Nonomuraea africana: one gene and its partners. The protein of the gene in region 1 interacts with the protein of each later gene in a pairwise test. Links are inferred from orthologs where the notes say so. Each region holds a gene or a part of one and is shown on either strand. Other genes may lie near its edges.

What was found.
Region 2: the proteins of ftsZ (region 1) and H4W81_RS03085 interact in binary tests that used the Escherichia coli proteins (3 or more experiments, as listed by UniProt). The link is inferred for Nonomuraea africana from one-to-one orthologs.
Region 3: the proteins of ftsZ (region 1) and rlmN interact in binary tests that used the Escherichia coli proteins (3 or more experiments, as listed by UniProt). The link is inferred for Nonomuraea africana from one-to-one orthologs.

Annotation. Positions count from the first base shown.
Region 1 is NZ_JADBEF010000001.1:4,384,020-4,392,102, forward strand. What follows is about bases 5,174-7,976. They hold ftsZ (cell division protein FtsZ), read right to left. Parts: upstream 7,362-7,976; coding sequence 5,985-7,361; downstream 5,174-5,984. Other genes in these bases: H4W81_RS20710 (YggS family pyridoxal phosphate-dependent enzyme), read right to left, coding at 5,174-5,845; H4W81_RS20720 (cell division protein FtsQ/DivIB), read right to left, coding at 7,556-7,976. Outside these bases: ileS (isoleucine--tRNA ligase), read left to right, coding at 1-44; H4W81_RS20670 (hypothetical protein), read left to right, coding at 129-332; H4W81_RS20675 (hypothetical protein), read right to left, coding at 737-1,225; H4W81_RS20680 (hypothetical protein), read left to right, coding at 2,283-2,564; H4W81_RS20685 (hypothetical protein), read left to right, coding at 2,757-3,005; H4W81_RS20690 (hypothetical protein), read left to right, coding at 3,002-3,193; H4W81_RS20695 (DivIVA domain-containing protein), read right to left, coding at 3,212-4,087; H4W81_RS20700 (YggT family protein), read right to left, coding at 4,143-4,427; H4W81_RS20705 (cell division protein SepF), read right to left, coding at 4,505-5,008; more of H4W81_RS20710, read right to left, coding at 5,144-5,173; more of H4W81_RS20720, read right to left, coding at 7,977-8,083. UniProt on the Escherichia coli protein: Essential cell division protein that forms a contractile ring structure (Z ring) at the future cell division site. The regulation of the ring assembly controls the timing and the location of cell division.
Region 2 is NZ_JADBEF010000001.1:682,441-685,326, reverse strand. It holds H4W81_RS03085 (rod shape-determining protein), read right to left. Parts: upstream 2,017-2,886; coding sequence 985-2,016; downstream 1-984. Other genes in the region: mreC (rod shape-determining protein MreC), read right to left, coding at 105-983; mreD (rod shape-determining protein MreD), read right to left, coding at 1-105. UniProt on the Escherichia coli protein: Forms membrane-associated dynamic filaments that are essential for cell shape determination. Acts by regulating cell wall synthesis and cell elongation, and thus cell shape.
Region 3 is NZ_JADBEF010000001.1:9,500,166-9,502,994, reverse strand. It holds rlmN (dual-specificity RNA methyltransferase RlmN), read right to left. Parts: upstream 2,056-2,829; coding sequence 946-2,055; downstream 1-945. Other genes in the region: H4W81_RS45445 (suppressor of fused domain protein), read left to right, coding at 2,168-2,829; H4W81_RS45455 (hypothetical protein), read left to right, coding at 152-823; H4W81_RS45460 (ABC transporter ATP-binding protein), read left to right, coding at 1-155.

The sequences.
Region 1 (8,083 bases):
CCGACGCCGACCTGGGCCTGAGCTTCCAGCTCAGGCGCGCCTGAACAACCGACGGCGCGGCCCCTCACCCGAGGCGCCGCGCCGTCGCCATGCACGCACCCGGCCCAACGGATCCCCGTGGACCACGGGTGAGATCCCGGCAAGCTTCTGGAACGGTCACACTCCACGCCCAGCGACTGATCGGCGGCTCCACCGCCTCGTCCGCGGTGATCACCGGCCTGATCATCGCCGTGATGACCATCGGCTGGGCCACCAGCTTCCTGAAACCGCCGGCGGCCGAGAGGGCAGCAGAGCCGTCAGCGCCGGCGGAGCCGTCCCCCGAACTCGCGTAACACCCCTGGCGGAGCCGTCCTCGAGCCCGCGTATCACCACCCGGTGGAGCCCGTCTCCGGAGCCCGCGTAACACCACCAGGCAGACCCGGCCCCAAGCCCGCGTTCGCGGCTAGAGCGAGACGCGCATGGTGATCGACCTTGGACAGGAAGACACTTGGAAGGCACCGTGAACGAACTGTCGGGCGTCGTCGATGCGGGCCGTCGGCGGCGCCCAAGAGCGCGGGGCCCCGGCCATGTCGGCGAGATGTCGACGAAGCCGGGGCAATGCTGCTGGACGCGGTGGCGTGCGGCTTCGAGAGGCCGGAGCCGGGAAAGAGGTCGGCGCCCGCTACACCGATCTCGGTTCCGGATACAACGCGTTCTGGCGGCACTGCCTCGACAAGATCGAGCGTCGGGGCGGAGGTCAGCCGACTCGCTGGTGGTCGTGCTGGCAGACCGAGCAGGGGGTGAGCCCCTTCGACTCGGCCTCGGCCTTCTGCATCGTCTGGATGCTGCCCGGCTCCGCCCCCTTGATCAGGGGGCAGGACGAGCTGTGGAAGCGCCGCGTGCCACCGATCACCTTGACGACACCGGGACGGTCGAGCCTGACCGTCTCGTTCGCCCCTGAAGGCGTGTCCTCGTCGGCGGCGGGTGCGCCTGCCTTGCCCGGGGCTGAGGTGGAACCGGGGACGACCGGAGGCCCGGCGCGCCCGGGTGCGGTCGCCTCCGGCCCCACCGGCTCCGCGTCCAGCGACTCCGGACGGTCGAACCACCCGCCACCGGACTCCCTGGTCCGAGCAGCGCCGCTGCGGCGCTCGGCGTCGGGCTCCTGTCCGGAGGTGGAAGCCTTGGCGGCGGGCTTCGCCTCCGCGTTCCGCACCGCGGCCACAGGTGGGCGCAGCCTCTGGGTCATCTCGGACGAGGTGTCCTCGGCCCCATCGGGCTCAGCGGACCCCTCCCGAGCGGAACCCACGGAGGCGCGATCCTTCGCGGCGCCCGGGGCGGGCGCATCCTGCGCTGATCCCGCCGAGGGGCCACCCTTCGCGGGACCTGCTGACGGTCCGCCCTGAGGGGAACCGGCCGAGAGGACGCCCTTCGCGGAAGCCGGGGAGCCCTCCTGCGGGGACCCCTTCGAGGGACCATCCTGCGACGAACCCGAGGAGCGGTCCTGAGCGGAAGCCCCAGGACGGTCCTGAGCGGAACCCGAGGAGCGGTCCTGAGCGGAAGCCGCAGGGCGGTCCTGTGTGGGCGCCGCAGAGGGGCGGCCGTCCTTCGAAGAAGCCGACGAGGGAGCGTTCTGGGGAGAAGTTGTCGAGGGAGCGTTCTGCGGAGCAGCCTGGGAAGGGCGGGCCTGCCGGGTGTCGTCCGCTGCGGGACCGCTCTTGGGCGCCTCAGGGGAAGGGCCGCTGGAGGCGGGGCGTGGTGCGGCGCCGGGGGTGCCGGCCACGAGCGTGCCAGGTGCGGGTTTCGGCTGCGAGCCGCCCGCCGTCCCGTCGGGGCGCCGAGCAGCCGCCCCCTCGGAGCGCTCAGAAGCCACGCCCGCCGAGGGAGACTCGCCACGCTCGGACGGCGCCTGCGCGCTCGACGCGGGAGATTCGGCACGAGAGGCAGGGGACTCACCACGAGAAGCCGACGAATCACCGCGAGGAGCCGCCGACTCACCGCCAGAAGACGTCGACTCGGCCCGAGAGGCGACGGACTCGGCCCGAGATGACGGGGACTCACTGCGAGAAGCAGGAGATTCGCCGCGCGATGACGCGGACTCGGCGCGGGAGGCGGTAGAGCCGGTGGGCGCGCCGGGAGAGGTAGCGCCGTCATCAGCGTCGCCCGGGCGTCCGGAGGACTCAGATGAGGTGTCGCGCGAGGCGGCGGAACCGCCCGTCGAATCGGTCGCTCTGCCCTGCGACGCCGGACGACCGGAGGAGTCCGGGCCGCCGGCCTGCGTCGGCGTACGACCAGAAGGTTCAGAGGTGCCGGCCTGTGACGCCGGACCACCGGAAGACCCGGCGGGGCCCGCCTGCGACGCCGTACGGCCTGCGGGGGCGGGCGGAGGGGCGGTGGGGCGGGCGGAGGGGTTCGAAGGCCCGGAGGGCTCGCCCGAGACGGCGGGAGAGGCGCCGGAGAGGGGGGCGGGAGCGCCGGAGGCGCCCGGGGCCGGGCCGGAGGGGCGCGCAGGTGTGCCGGGCTGGCCGGGGGAGGTGACAGGGCGGCCGACGGGGTCGGTGTCCCTGCTGGCGGAGGCGGCCGGATAGGGGGCGCGGCCGACGCCAGGCTGTTCGGGGGCAGGGGGCACCTGCCGCCCGCCGAGCGCGGCGTCGGGCAGGCACGTCGTGCAGGGCGTGAAGCCCTCCTCGCGCGCCTCCTCGTAGGTGAGCTCCTCGTGATCTCGTCCACTGAGCTGACGGCAGCCGGCCACGTGGTAGCGCTTGCGTCCGGGGATCACCATGACGATCGCGTCGGGCGAGATGCCGCGCGCCGCGACGGGCCGTGGACGGGGCGCCGCGTTCGGCACGGTCGCCGTCTGCTGCCTCATCCCCGTGGGCGCGGGGATCGGCGGCCGGGGTGCCATCGGCTGCGGCGCCGTCCCAGCTGGGGCGACGCCCGCGGGCGTCGTCGCCTTCGGAGTGACAGGCGCGGACGGCTCCCGCGGCGCCTGCGCCCCGGCACCACCGCCGCCGGGGAACAGCTCGTGACGCCGCAGGAACGCCCCGATCACCAGGAAGAGCGCGGACAGCACGCTGACCACGATCGACCACATGATCAGGAACGGTTCAGCCATGACGAAGCCCGCGATCAGCAGAATGACCGCCGCGAGCACCAGACCAGCGCTGATGAGGATCACAGGGGGCTCTTTCGAGTGACGGATCAGAAGCGAATCTGACCCGTTACCTTACCGGCGTTAGCGGCGGTCGTTGTGCTGGCCGTCGGCGCCCTGGAAGGCACCCTGGTGCTGCGACTGGTCGCCACCGAACGGGTTGGGCCCGCCGGGAAGGGGCTGCTGGCCGCCCTGCGGCACCGAGTGGGTCATGGCGGGGGCGCCACCGCCCATCGGAGCGCTGGGGATCACGGGAAAGCCGCCACTGCCGCCCTCCGCGGAGACGTTCAGCTCGGCGAGCTGGTTCTCCAGGTAGAGCTTGAGCCTGCTGCGGTACTCGCGCTCGAAGCTGCGCAGTTCCTCGACCTTGCGCTCGAGCTCGTCGCGGGTCTGCACGAGGGAGCCCATGGCCTGACGGTGGCGCTCCTGGGCGTCGCGCTCCAGCGTCTCGGCGCGGGCCCTGGCGTCACCGATGACCTGCTCGGCCTGGCGGCGAGCCTTGGTCAGGATGTCGTCGGCCTCGCGGCGGGCGCGGGTGACGGTCTCGTCCGCCTCGCGGCGGGCGTCGGCGATCGCCTGGTCGGCCGTCTGCTGGGCGAGGGCGAGCACGCGGGCCGCGGTGTCCATGTTGTCCTCGGCGGGAGGCATGTTCATGGCAACGGGGACCGGCTGCGGCTGCGGCGGGGCCTGCATGGGCTCCGGCTGCGGCGGCGCCATCATCTCCGGCTTGGGCTGCTCCTGCACGGGGGCGGAGGCCATCGGCATGTTCATGCCGCCGGGCACCTTGCCCCGCAGGCACTCGGCCAGCTTGGCGCGGAGCTCCTCGTTCTCTTGGATCAGGCGGTCAAGCTCAGCCTCGACTTCGTCGAGGAAGGCATCCACCTCTTCCTCGTCGTAACCCGGTCGCAACCGGGTGGTACTGAATTGCTTGTTCCGCACATCAGCGGGCGTCAGCGGCATCTTTTTGGTCTCCTTGGCGCGCTTGGAGTCTGTCCGGAGGGACGGTACCCGATCACTACAGCGCGGACACGAGTTGGATCATGACCAAGACCACAATGAAGAGCACTGTGAAGCTTAGGTCAAAGGCCACCGTACCCAACCGGAGGGGAGGAATGAAACGGCGGAGAAACTTGAGAGGTGGGTCTGTTGCGGTGTATGTGGCTTCCGCCAGCACCAGAACGAACCCGGAAGGCCGCCACTGCCGGGCGAACGCCTGCACCGTCTCGAAGATCATTCTGCCGATGAGCAACACCAGATAGAGAGACAGGACAACGACCAAGATCTCGCCAACGATCCCCACGGTCCGGCCGCGCCTCCACTTCTGGGTGCCCCTTCCGGTCCCGAGGACCCGGTCGGGTAGGTAGTCATACAGAGACTCTAACTCTGGTTGAAGAATCCGCGTTCCGCGATTCGGGCCTTGTCCTCGGCGGTCACCTCGACATTGGCTGGGGACAACAGGAACACCTTGTTGGTAACACGTTCGATGCTGCCGTGTAGGCCAAAGACGAGACCTGCCGCGAAATCGACAAGTCGCTTGGCATCGCTGTCAACCATCTCGGTCAGGTTCATGATGACCGGGGTGCCGTCGCGGAAGTGCTCACCGATCGTCCGCGCCTCGTTGTAGGTCCGCGGGTGCAGCGTCGTGATGCGCGCCAGGTCGGTCGTGCGGCGCTCCAGCACGGTCGTCGCCGGTCTGGGCGCGGGGACACCGGGGTCGGTGTCGTCGTCGCGGTCGTGCGCCGTCGCGGGACGGTCCTGCTCGGCCCGACGCGACTCCTCCTCGTAGTCGTAGTCGTCGTCGGTGTAGGCCTCGTACCTCTCGTAGCGGTCGTCCTCCACGAGGCCGAGGTAGACCGCCATCTTGCGCATCGCGCCGGCCATCGCTAAGTCGTCCTCCTGCTCATGGTCGCACTCGCTCGAGCGATCCGCACTCGAGGCGGCAGCCGTACCCCCTTGGAGCTCACCGCTGATCGACCTCTACTTCGTTCGCGGGCCCAAGGCCCACTTGAGGGGACATTACCTGACGAAGGGCTTGCGGCGACCGAGCAACGCCGTACCGACTCGCACGTGTGTCGCACCGTGCGCCACGGCTTCGGCCAGATCGCCGCTCATCCCCGCCGAGATTATGGTCGCACCAGGATGCCCGGCCTGTACGGCCAGCGCCAGATCCCGCAGCCTCGCGAACGCCTTGCCCGGTTCCTCCCCGAGCGGCGCGACGGCCATGAGCCCGCCGAGCCGTACGCCCTCCGTCGCCGCGATCTCGTCGGCCAGCCCCGGCACGTCGGCGGGGCGCGCCCCGCCGCGGCCCGGGTCGTCGTCGAGCGCCACCTGCACGAGACAGCCGATCTCCCGCCCGGCCCGTACGGCCTCGCGTCCGATGGCCGCCACCAGCCTGGAGCGGTCGACGGAGTGGATCAGGTCGGCGTACCCGACCACAGAGCGCACCTTGTTGGTCTGGAGCTGACCGACGAAGTGCCACGTGAGCGGCAGGTCAGCGCAGGCGCGGGCCTTCTCCGCGGCCTCCTGGTCGCGGTTCTCGCCCACCTCGGTCACGCCGAGCCCGGCCAGGATCCGTACGTCCTCGGCCGGGTAGGTCTTGGTCACCGCGATCAGCGTGACCTCCTCGCGGGAGCGCCCCGCGGCCCGGCAGGCCGCGGAGATCCGCGTCTCGACCTCGGCCAGCCCGGCCGCGATCTGCTGTTTGCGAGCTATGTCCACAAGAAACCCATCGTGCACCCTTCGCGGATGGACCGCGAACCGGGGCCCCGAGACGCACCGAACCCCCACCGCGTCGACCCCGAGGTCTCGCAGCGGGGGTGTGATCCCCTCTCCCGGAGCAGGGGCCGGGTGAGGAATCTCACTTCAGGAAGTCGGGCACGTCCAGCTCTTCTTCTTGCTCCTCGAAGACCACGGGGCGCCGCCTGGCGGGCTCCGACATGCGGGAGGAGATCGGGGTGGGCGGGTTGGTCACCTCGGGCGCCGGCCGCGGGATCGACACGGGCGCGGGCGGCTCCTCGACCGGCGTGGGCACGGCGGCCGCGGGTGCGGGCGCGGGTGCCGGCGCGGGCGGGGGCGTCTCGACGGCCCGCACCGGCTCGGGGCGCGGCTCAGGCCGCACCTCGGGGCGGGGCTCGGGACGCGGCTCCGGCCTCGGCGGCTCGGCCTTCACGCTGGGCGCCGGGGCGGGCGCGGGGCGTACGGGCCCGGCGGCCGGGGGAACCGCCGACGGCGCGGCGGCGGGTCTGGGCTGCTGACGCGGCTGCTGCAGCGCGGGCTTCTCGACGGGAGCGATCTCGTCGAACCCGGCGGCGATCACCGTGACCCTGACCTCGTCGCCGAGGGCGTCGTCGATGACCGTACCGAAGATGATGTTGGCGTCGGGCGCCGCGGCGTTCGAGACGAGCTGCGCCGCCTCGTTGATCTCGAACAGACCGAGGTCGGACCCGCCCGCGATCGACAGCAGCACGCCGTGCGCGCCGTCGATCGAGGCCTCCAGCAGCGGGCTGGAGACGGCCATCTCGGCGGCGGCGACCGAGCGGTCGTCGCCCCTGGCGTGGCCGATGCCCATCAGCGCCGAGCCCGCGCCCGACATGACCGACTTGACGTCGGCGAAGTCGAGGTTGATCAGACCGGGCGTGGTGATCAGGTCGGTGATGCCCTGGACACCGGACAGCAGCACCTGGTCGGCCGCCTTGAAGGCGTCGAGGACGCTGACCTGCCTGTCGGAGATCGACAGCAGCCGGTCGTTGGGGATCACGATGAGGGTGTCGACCTCGTCGCGCAGGGTCTCGATTCCCGCCTCTGCCTGCATGGCGCGGCGGCGGCCCTCGAAGCTGAAGGGCCTGGTGACGACTCCTATGGTCAGAGCACCGAGAGACCGGGCGATGTTGGCCACCACGGGGGCGCCGCCGGTGCCCGTGCCACCTCCCTCGCCCGCCGTGACGAAGACCATGTCGGCCCCCTTGAGGACCTCCTCGATCTCCTCACGGTGGTCCTCGGCCGCCTTGCGGCCGACATCGGGATTGGCGCCGGCCCCGAGGCCGCGCGTGAGCTCCCTGCCCACGTCGAGTTTGACGTCGGCGTCACTCATCAGCAGCGCCTGGGCGTCGGTGTTTATCGCGATGAACTCGACGCCCTTGAGTCCCTCCTCGATCATCCGGTTGACGGCGTTCACTCCGCCGCCGCCAATGCCGACGACCTTGATGACCGCGAGGTAGTTCTGCGGTGCTGCCACGACGAGGGGCCTTTCCGCTCGTTGACTTGCCATTTCAATGGTGCTCGAAAAACTCTCAACCTCAAGTTGAGATTCAGATTTATGTCAACCTGAGGATTGATACGGACAGTAGGAGTCCCCTACCGGGCGGGTCAACTAACCGCGCCGCAAGCCCGTCCGGCGTGTCGCGCGCTGTCCCATTCGCGACCACCCTCTCATTTCATGGAGACGACGTCGGGCGAACTGACGTCGTAAACCTTTGCCGTGCGCGGGAGCAGCGCCTCGAGGACGCGAGCCTTGTCCTCGCCCCTGTCGGCGCCGCCCCACACGACCGTGCGTCCGTTGGTCAGCCGGAAGGAGATGCCCTCGGGCGAGGTGGCGCGCACCTCGTCGATCTTCATGAGCAACTCTTCGGGCAGCCCGCCGATGACCTTGATGGCGGCCACCGTCGCGGGGTCGCCGGGTCCTGGCCGGTCCACCCGCAGCACCGGAAGCTCGGGCGGCGCGCTCGCGCGCACCTCGGTCACCACGCCGCCGCGGTCGATCAGCGCCGCCTTGTCGCCGACGGGGACGACCGCGACCGGCTTGCGCTCGACCACCAGGATCTTGAGTGTGCTCGGCCACGCGCGCTCGACCCTGGCCGAGGCGAGCTGCCTGATCGCCAGCACCCTGCCCTCGACCTCGCCGAGGTCGACGGTGGCCAGCGGGTGCAGCTCGGCCACGCCGGCCTGCTTCTTGATCTG
Region 2 (2,886 bases), 3.7 Mb from region 1 along the record:
CAGGACCAGCAGCACCAGGTCGGGCACGCCGCCCGCGGGCAGCGACAGCCTGTTGACGACGGTCAGCTGGAGCAGCAGGGCGGCGATCACCGCGAGCACGGCCATCACCGCTTGCCGTCCTTGATGGGCAGCACCGCGTCACGCGGGTCGCGCTGGGGCACGGACACCACGACGCCCACCACGTCGAGCGCGCTGAGGTCGGCGAAGGGGCGCACGTAGGCGATGCGGGTCAGCTCCCCCGGCGTCGCCTCCACCCGCTCGATCACGCCGATCGGCACCCCCGGCACGTACGGCACGCCGCGCTGCGAGCCGAAGCTGACGATGCGGGTGCCGGGCGTGAGCTGCGCGGTCGAGTCGAGCAGCCGGAAGCGCACCAGCCTGCCGTACTCGCCCACGCCGTTGATCACGCCGATCTCGTTGCCTCTCTCCAGCCGCGCGCCCGCCGAGGAGGCGGGGTCGCTCAGCAGCACCACGGTCGACGTCCTGGACGAGGCCTGCACCACCCTGCCGACCAGGCCGTCGGCGTTGAGGACGGTCATCTCGGGCCGCACCCCGTCGTCGGTGCCGGCGTCGATCTCGACCGCGTCCTCGAACCCCGGATGGCCCCTGCGGGCGATCACGCTGCCGGTGACGACCGTGAAGCCACCGCGTTGCGAGCTACCGAGCAGCCTGCGCAGCTCGGCCGAGCGGGCCTTGTCGAGGGTGCCTGTCGCCAGGTCGGCGCGGAGCTTCGCGTTCTGCGCCTCCAGCTCCTCGATCCTGCGCTGCGCGCCGAGGGAGCCGGCGACGGCGCTGACGAACTCACCCACAGGACGCGTGATGCCGGTGACGACCTGCTCGGCCGTGCCGAACAGCGACGCCCCCGCCCCGCGCACGGGTCCCAGCGGCGAACTCTGCCCCGTGCGGTGGTCGACGGTCAGGACGACCAGAGCGACGGTGAGCAGCAGGCCGAGAATGAGCCGGGCCCGGCGCGTGTCCCTCATCTCAGTGACGCGGTTCCGGGACGAGCACGGAGCTGAGGTCCTCGAACTCCTCCACGCACTTGCCCGAGCCGAGCGCGACCGAGTCGAGAGGGTTCTCCACCAGGTGGACCGGCATGCCCGTCTCGTCTCGCAGCCGCTCGTCGAGCCCCTTGAGCAGCGCGCCGCCGCCGGTCAGGGCGATGCCGCGGTCCATGAGGTCACCCGACAGCTCGGGCGGGCACTTGTCGAGCGTGGTCTTCACCGCGTCGACGATGGAGTTGACCTGCTCCTCGATCGCCTTCCTGATCTCCGCGGCGGACACCACGATCGTCTTCGGCAACCCGCTCACCAGGTCGCGCCCGCGGATCTCGGCGTGGAACTCGTCGTCGGAGGGACGGGCGGAGCCGATCGCCATCTTGATCTCCTCGGCGGTTCGCTCGCCGAGCATCAGGGAGTGCTCCTTCTTGGCGAAGGTGATCACCGCCTGATCGAGCTCGTCGCCGCCGACTCTGATCGACTGGCTGGTCACCACGCCGCCCATCGAGATGATCGCCACCTCGGTGGTGCCGCCGCCGATGTCGACGACCATGTTGCCGGTCGGCTCGTGCACGGGCAGCCCGGCGCCGATCGCGGCAGCCATGGGCTCCTCGATGATGTAGACCTTGCGCGCCCCCGCCTGGTAGCCGGCCTCCTTCACCGCGCGCTGCTCGACGCCGGTGATGCCACTGGGCACGGCGATGATGATGCGCGGCTTGGCGAAGTGACGGCGTTTGTGGACGCGCTGGATGAAGTAGCGCAACATGCGTTCGGTGACGTCGAAGTCGGCGATCACCCCGTCTTTGAGTGGTCGCACGGCGACGATGTTGCCCGGCGTGCGGCCGATCATGCGCTTGGCCTCGATCCCCACCGCCACGATCTTGCCCGTGGTGGTGTTGATCGCGACGACGGACGGCTCGTTGAGCACGATTCCGCGGCCACGCACGTATACCAACGTGTTGGCGGTGCCGAGGTCGACCGCCATGTCGCGGCCGAGAAAGGCGAGCTTGCTGCCCATGGGGAACGAGCCTTCCGTAACGTCGTTCGCGAATAATTACGGATCGCATTCGAATCGTAACGTGACGTACCCATCTGCGAGCGCAATGAGCCCCGAGCCCCACCAAAAAGTTGCCGCCTCTTCCCCACCACCAGTTTGCCCACAAAACCCCAGGCGGGGGGTGGGGGAAGGGGATCGCATACGAGCAAGGTCATCCAGCAATCGAAGACCTTAATCCCCACCCAAAACCCACCCCGAACCCCTCCCTCAGAACCCCGGAGGAGACCCCCGAACCCTCAGCCCGCCCACTACGGCCCCCGCGCCCTTCGACCCGCCCGCTCCGGGACACCCGCGTCTTTCAACCCGCCGTCTCGGGACACCCGCGTCTTTCAACCCGCCGTCTCGGGACACCCGCGTCTTTCAACCCGCCGTCTCGGGACACCCGCGTCTTTCAACCCGCCGTCTCGGGACACCCGCGTCTTTCAACCCGCCGTCTCCCGAACCCTGAAACCCCTCAACCCGCCCGCTCCAGGACCCGTGGCTCAACCCACTCTCTCGCAGCCCCACGACCGCCCTCAGCCCCGACACTCCACGAGCCCGCCCACTCTCTCCGAACCCCTTACACCCCGCGTCCTCCTCGCACACCTGCGACCGCCCTCAGCCGCCCTCTCATGAGTCCCAGACCCTCAGCCCCTCCACTTGGGGAGAGGCCCAAGGCAGCAGCGGACCTGGAGAGGCATGAGGGGCGCGATCACCCGTGGTCCGAAGCTATGGGACCTTCTCCGCGGGACCGGCTTGGGCGGGTGTGACCGGTTCGGCGTGGGGCCGATTTGGCGTGGTCCGTGGCGGCGCCCGGCCGGCGGATCCCGAGGAGCGTCCCCTGGACAGACC
Region 3 (2,829 bases), 5.1 Mb from region 1 along the record:
ACGGCGAGGTGAAGGAGAGCACGGCGAGCACCCTGCCCGTGACGGCCGCGCCCACGGCGGTCGTCGCCGTGACGGTGCCCGCCGACGAGGTCCCCGCGTTCGTGGCCAGGATGCGGACGGACGGCTACCTGGCCGGAGAGCTGGATCGCACATGATCGCCCTGACCCTCTTCAGGCTCGCCGCCTTCACCAGGTCGCACCGCGTCGTGCGGGCCCTGCTGCCCGTGGCGGTGCTGCTCGCGCTGTTCTACGGCGTCAGGGCGCCGCTCGGTCAGGAGGTGGCCGCCCTGACCGACACCGCCGTGCTGCTGGTGCCGTTCCTGGCCTGGGCGGCACGGAGCCTGCTCGACACCGAGCCCGACGAGCAGCGCGCGATCTGCGCGACGGCGGCGGGCACGCCGTCGCGGGAGGTGGCGGCCGGCCTGCTCGCCGCGCTGGTGGTGACCTCGGCGTTCGCGGCCCTGGCCGTGGTGTGGGGGCTGCTGCTCGGCGTCTCGGAGATCCCCGCGCCGGGGCAGCTGACCGCGGCGGTCGCGCTGCACGCGCTGTCGGCGCTGGCCGGCACCGCGCTCGGTGCGCTGACCAGCCGCCCGATCCTGCCCTCCCCCGCCCTGTCGATCATGATGCTGGTGCTGGGGTTCCTGGCGATGCTGCTGGTCAGTCTCTCGCCCTTCGCCTGGCTGACGGTGCCGCTGGGCGGCTGGATGCGAGCGGCCGCCGACGGGCCGCTGACCGCCGGCCTGCCGGGGCTGGCGGTTCCCTCGCTGCTGTGGCCGCTGCTCGGCCTGGCCGCATACGTCAGACTGCGCCGCGCCAGACCGTGAAACCGGTCCATGGGGGCGACGTGACGGCGCGGGGCCGGAGTCCGGCTGGAGTGGCGTGAACGACAGACGGCCACCGGTGACCCCGGTGGCCTTCTGTGTGCTGTGCCGTACGGGCGGGTGGGTTATTCGGCCGCGGCCAGCTGGCCGCAGGCGCCGTCGATCTCGCGCCCGCGGGTGTCGCGGACGGTCACCGGCACCCCGTGCAGTTCCAGCCGCCGCACGAACGCCCGCTCGTCCTCGGGCCTGGAGGCGGTCCACTTCGATCCCGGCGTCGGGTTGAGCGGGATTAGGTTGACGTGCACCAGCTTGTTCTTCACCAGCTTGCCGAGCAGGTCGGCGCGCCACTCCTGGTCGTTGATGTCCTTGATCAGCGCGTACTCGATCGACACCCTGCGCTTGGTCTTGGCCGCGTACGCCCAGGCCGCGTCGAGCACCTCGCGCACCTTCCACCGGGTGTTGATCGGCACCAGGGTGTCGCGCAGCTCGTCGTCAGGGGCGTGCAGCGACAGCGCCAGCGTGACGGGCAGGCCCTCGTCGGCGAGCTTGCCGATGGCCGGGACCAGGCCGACCGTGGAGACGGTGACGCCGCGCGCGGAGATGCCGAGCCCCTCGGGGGCCGGATCGGTCAGGCGGCGGACCGCGCCGATCACCGCCTTGTAGTTGGCGAGCGGCTCGCCCATGCCCATGAAGACCACGTTGCTGACCCGGCCGGGACCGCCGGGCACCTCGCCCGCCGCCAGCGCCCGCGCCCCCGACACCACCTGCTCGACGATCTCGGCCGTGGACATGTTGCGGGTCAGGCCCGCCTGGCCCGTGGCGCAGAACGGGCAGTTCATGCCGCAGCCCGCCTGGGAGGACACGCACATGGTGGCCCTGTCGGGGTAGCGCATCAGCACCGACTCCACCAGCGCGCCGTCGAACAGGCGCCACAGCGTCTTGCGCGTGGTGCCCGCGTCGGTGCTCATCTCGCGCACGGAGGTCAGCAGCGGGGGAAGCAGCACCGACAGCTTCTCGCGGGCCGCGGCGGGCAGGTCGGTCATCGCCGCGACGTCGGTGGTCAGATGCGAGAAATAGTGGCGGGAGAGCTGATCTGCGCGGAAGGGCTTCTCGCCCAGCTCGGCGATGGCGGCACGGCGTTCGGGCATCGTGAGGTCCGCCAGGTGCCTCGCGGGCTTGGCCCGCCGCGGTGCGGCGAACTGCAGCAACGGGCGCTCGGTCTTCTCGGCGGTCATGAGCCCTCTCTTTGATCTAAAGTCCAGATGTATGGCGATATACCGGTCGTCTGGCGAGGGGCAAACCGAGGTCGTCCTCACCGATGGGAACCCTTACGGGAGCCGCACTCTGGTGGTCGAACGCGACGAAGCGTCGTCGGTAGCTTACCTGTGCTCCCCGGGCGGCGAGGTGCACGGAGCCGTCTGGCTGGCCAACCACACGAGCGCCCCCGAGGTGGTCGACCTGGCCAGGCTGAACGCCGGTGCGCCGCCACTCATGCCCAGGCCCAACACCCACCATCCCGAGGGACGGCACGCGCTGGGCCAGTTGACCACGCTGTGGTTCGAGGAGGGCGACGGCGTCGCCCTGTATGAGAACGACGAGCTTCTCGCGGTCATTCCGGGCTGGGCCGACATGAGCAGGGGCATGCCCGGCTACGCGCGCGACGCGATCGGCGAGACGCCGTTCGCCTGGGCGCTGTCGGAGGCGCTCGACGGGCTGCAGCCCAGGCTCACCCACGCGCGGGCCTACTGGCAGTGGCGCAACAGCGAAGGGTCATGGGCCTCCTTCCAGCAGTTCGTCATGGGACACCTCGACCGCGCGGTCGGCCCCGCGGGCCGCTACTGGGACACTAGCGGCGAGCGACTGCCGACGGTCGGCATCACCGAACGCCCGCCGTACGGCGAGCGTGACTTCGCGATCCTGTCGACGGTCGGCATGAGCTGCCAGCGGATGCCCACGGTGGAGCAGTGGATCGACCGGCCGCGCGCCTACGCGAGGATCGAGCTGGCCGT